2 regions of the Micromonospora sp. NPDC049900 genome follow, and region 1 is predicted to be linked to the other one. Evidence: riboswitches for the same ligand, from Rfam matches in the RefSeq annotation. Region 1 holds a riboswitch; the other holds the start of a gene.
What was found. A riboswitch is a leader RNA that binds a small molecule or an ion and turns the genes downstream of it on or off. The one in region 1 is predicted to bind cobalamin.
Positions count from the first base shown of each region.

Region 2: another riboswitch for cobalamin. It lies ahead of ACIBMZ_RS15505 (energy-coupling factor ABC transporter permease); the one in region 1 lies ahead of ACIBMZ_RS22465 (peptidase).

Region 1 covers NZ_JBITKM010000011.1:83,297-85,487, reverse strand. The annotation lists gene ACIBMZ_RS22470 (hypothetical protein) at 1-82, opposite strand, end outside; gene ACIBMZ_RS22465 (peptidase) at 124-1,179, opposite strand; cobalamin riboswitch at 1,278-1,407, opposite strand; gene ACIBMZ_RS22460 (DUF4240 domain-containing protein) at 1,511-2,050, shown strand.
Region 2 covers NZ_JBITKM010000005.1:362,260-364,450, forward strand. The annotation lists gene cbiQ (cobalt ECF transporter T component CbiQ) at 1-116, opposite strand, end outside; gene ACIBMZ_RS15500 (energy-coupling factor ABC transporter substrate-binding protein) at 116-445, opposite strand; gene ACIBMZ_RS15505 (energy-coupling factor ABC transporter permease) at 442-1,134, opposite strand; cobalamin riboswitch at 1,164-1,339, opposite strand; gene ACIBMZ_RS15510 (DUF2267 domain-containing protein) at 1,465-1,869, shown strand; gene ACIBMZ_RS15515 (roadblock/LC7 domain-containing protein) at 1,874-2,191, opposite strand, start outside.

The DNA of each region.
Region 1 (2,191 bases):
CGGCGATCAGGCCGAGCGCGACGACGGCCGCTGCCAACAGGCCGGCGAACCACCGGCGGGCGGGACTCTGGACATGGGACATGGGCGCTCCTTCGTCTGGGGGAACGGGGATCGGTTTGTGGTTCAGGGGCAGGGCAGGGTGGGTGCGCCGGTGGCGGCACCGGCAGACGAGAGCCGTGCGTACCCGGTGCCGGTGAGACCGAGGACGGCCTGGGCGGTGGCGCGGGTGGCGGTGCCCGGGTCGAAGGTGCCGCCGTCGAAGTCGACGGCCCCCCGGTCGGCTGTCGGCGCGCCGCAGCCGACCTGCAACCCGGCCAGGAAGATCCGGGCCCGCAGCCAGGACAGCGGTCGGCCACCGTCGCGTAGCGCCTGCGCCGCCAGCCCGGTGCTGTTGGCGTTGGCGATCCCGTCGGCGTTGGCGAAGCCGCCGTCGACCCGCTGCACCGACACCAGCCAGTGCAGTGCCGCGGCGGCGGCGGAGTGCCGTCCGGCGGCCCGCAACGCCTGCGCCACGAGGGCGGTGGCGTCCACGTCAGAGCTACAGACCGGCTGCGCCGGCAGCACCGGGTAACCACCGTCCGGGCACCGGGTGCCGACCAGCCACCCGGCGGCCGAGGGGGGCGTACCCGCTGCGGTCCGACGCAACGCGAGGATCGCGAAGGACTGGCTGAACGTGTTGCTGTAGTCGCCCCACGCCGACCGGTCGGTGAACCGGCCGTCGGGCGCCTGCAACCCGCGCAGCCGGGCGATCAGGTCCACCCCGCCGACGTCGGTCGGGTCGCCGCCGCGTACCGCGACGGCGAGGGCGAGCTTGGCGGTCGCGCCCGCGTACGCCTCGGTGGTGCCGTCGCCGACGTAGCCGTCGCGGACGTCCGGGCGGGTGACCCAGTCCAGCGCGGACGCACCGAAGTCGTCGGCGACACCGGCGGCGGCGAAGGCGAGGACCGCGTCGAGGGTCAACCCCTGGTCCGGGTACGCGACGCCGTCGAAGACGGTCTCGAATCGTTCCCCGTCGACCAGTTGGCGGGCCAGCCAACCGGCGGCGGCGTCGGACCGGACGCTACCCACCTGGACGGGGGCGGCGGTCGCCGGACCGGTGAGAGTCAGGGTGAGGGTGAGGGCGGCGAACACGCCGCAGAGGAGGGTGAGCAGGCGGTACCGGCTCAGGCGGACGACCATCGGGCGCGCCTTTCCGGCCCGGCGGTCGTCAGGAACCCGGCCCGCCCGTCAGGACGTGGCTGGCCGGCCTCCGACCCGTGGGCCACGACGGGTGAGGAGCAGGGACTCGCGGACACGTCGGGTATTCGGGCTCGCCACCGGGGTAACCCCCGGCGGCCCACCGTTGCGGGCCAGCGCCGGACTTCGACCGGACTTCCCCCACACGTGACCGCGGCTGTGGAATTGTCGGGCCAGTCTGGTCGGCTCCCGCCGCCGCTGTCAATGTGCGACCGGTCGCACGCGGTGCGTCACGTCGGCTCCCACTGTCGGTGCTCGCGGTTATCGTCCGACCATGACGAACAGTGATCTTGAGGTCTCCCCGACGCTGCCGACGGCCGAGGAGGAGGACCGCTTCTGGGCGCTGGTGGAGCAGGCGTGGGCCGGACTGGGTCCGGAGCAGGCGGTGCTGCGTCGCGCCCTGGTCGACCGCGATCCCGCGCACGACGACGGGTACGCCATGGACCGGTGGCTCGACCCCTTCGTCGCCGAACTACGTCGGCTCTCCACCGAGCTGCCCCGCGCCGAGCTGGTCGCCCTCGACCGGGTGGTCGAGCGCAAGCTGTACGACATCGACCGCGCCGACATCCACGAGATCACCGACGGCTCCGACGACGGTTTCCTGTACGCGCGCGGCCACATCGTGGCGCTGGGCCGGGAGTTCTACGAGGCGGTCAAGGCGAATCCGGTGACGGCGGTGCCCGACGCCGGCTGCGAGGGCTTCTGCTACCTCTTCTCCCACCTGCACCACGAGCGGTTCGGCGACTGGCCGGACACCGGCTCGGGGATCAGCCGGGAGTCGTGCACGAATCCGGCCGGCTGGGCCGACGCGTAGCGCACGGGTCGGCACGACCAGGACACCACCGGACCGACGTCGCTTGTGAGGTATGTTCGGTTCGATTCGCTCAATGCCACACACACGCTATCGGCGTATGCACATAAGTGAGCAGACGATCTCCCTCGCGACCGGCACCGT
Region 2 (2,191 bases), on a different contig from region 1:
GGCCACGGCGGCAGGAGCAGCGCACAACCCAGCAGCCCCAGGGCCAACAGGGCCTTCTCCGCCGGGTGGCGGCACCGCCAGGGGCTGGCGTACGCCGCCACGTCCAACGCGAGCACTAGTCGGTGGTCTTCTCCCCGGTCGCGGACTGCTCGCCACGCAGCCGCTGCCGGGTCCGGGCGACCCCGAAGTAGTAGCCGAGGAAACCGGCCCCGAGGGCGGCCTGGAGCGCGAACAACGCCGACTCGATCTCACCCGACGGCGGCTCGTAGATCGAGCTGAACCACGGCTCGTAGTCGGGATGGTCGTTGACGATCGCCTCCTCGGCGAGGGCGTCGGCACCGGTGAACGGCTCATCGCCGCTGCCCAGCCCCAGCACCAGCGGCGCCACCGCCAACGCCACCACGGCGAGCAGCAACAACAGGTTGGTCCGGCCGAACGACTTCACGCCACCGCTCCCTCGGTCGTCGGGGCCGGACGGCGCAGTACGCCGAGCCGGCGGAGTTCCTGCGGACTCACCCGGACCAGCAACCGCACCACCAGGACGGTGAGCAGCCCCTCGCTGATCGCCAGCGGGATCTGGGTGACCGCGAAGATGGACCCGAACTTGGCAAGCGCGCCGACGAAGCCCGAATCCGGGTCGGGGAAGGCCAACGCGAGCTGCGCACTGGTCACGCAGTAGGTCGCCAGATCGGCCAGGGCGGCGGCGAAGAACACCGAGATGCCGAGGCCGCCACCGAGCCGGCGGACCAGCGCGTACACGCCGAAGGCCACCCAGGGGCCGACGATGGCCATCGAGAAGACGTTCGCGCCGAGCGTGCTCAACCCGCCGTGCGCCAGCAGGAGTGCCTGGAACAGCAGCACGATCGTGCCGAGCACACTCATCACCGGTGCCCGGAACAGGATCGCCCCGAGCCCCACACCGGTCGGATGGGAACAGGAGCCGGTCACCGAAGGGATCTTCAGCGCCGACAGGACGAAGGTGAACGCCCCGGCCGCGCCGAGCAACAGCTTCGCGTCGGGATTCGCGCGGACCTGCTGGACCAGGTTGCGTGCACCGTGGATGACGAACGGCGTCGAGACCGCGAACCATGCCGCCGCCTGCACCGGTGGTAGGTAGCCCTCAGCGATGTGCATGAGTCGACCTCCCCTTCCAACACCTCGTGGACGAGATCACACGTCGGGGTCGGTCTCCTGGCTCCCGGATCGTCGCGAACTCCGGCCTTCCCAGGTCCTCCACGGACCCAGTGGCGTACAAGTCGGAGTGAACTCCCCGGTCACAGTGGCGAGGGCCGCGCCGGTCTCACACCGGCTTCCCATTACCGCGACGGCGAGACGTTATCCGTTCCGCGCACCGGCGCACAAGACTCGTCGATACCCCGACGACCGTACTCGGGTGAAGAGTGCCGTTTGTCACGACGATTCCCGGGTAGACGCCAGATCCGTTGCGAGAAAGGGGCCGGCGGGTTGGACGAGAACGAGTTCATCGACTCGGTGGCGAACCGCACCGGCGCGTCGACGGAGCAGGCGACCGCCATCGCGCGCGCAACCCTGACCACGCTGGCCGAGCGGATCGACGGAGGCGAGGCCCGGGACCTGGCCGAGCAACTCCCGGAAGGGCTGCGGGCGTACACGTTCGCGCCCAGCGAGACCGCCGAACGCTTCGGGCTCGACGTGTTCGTCCAACGCGTCGGCGGCCGGGCCGACGTCGACCCCGACCTGGCCGAGGCCGGCATCCGGGCGGTCCTGGACACCATTCGAGGTGACGTCGCCCCCGCCGCATACGACGACGTCATCGCGAACCTGCCGGCCGAACTGTGGCAGGTGGCCAACCCGGCGCCGTCCTACGACGCGCAGCGCGACCGCGGCTAGCGGATCACCGGCCGGTCAGGTGGGGCGCCGGCTCCACGTACACCGGCAGGTGATCGCCGGCCTGCGCACAGAACAGGGCGACCTCGTACGCCATGTCCCCGACCTCCGCCGAACCGTCGATACCGACGGTGAGGATCGCCCCGTTGCCGGCGGTGGCGTGGAACAGGAACGCCCGCGACATCTGCACCACCACCTGATGCAGCTCGCCGTTGCCGCACAATCGTGCGGCGGCCAGACCCAACGCCTGAAGCCCACAGACCACACTGGACAGTTGCTCGGCGATCTCCTCGTCGATGCCCCGCGAGGCCCCCAGCATGATGCC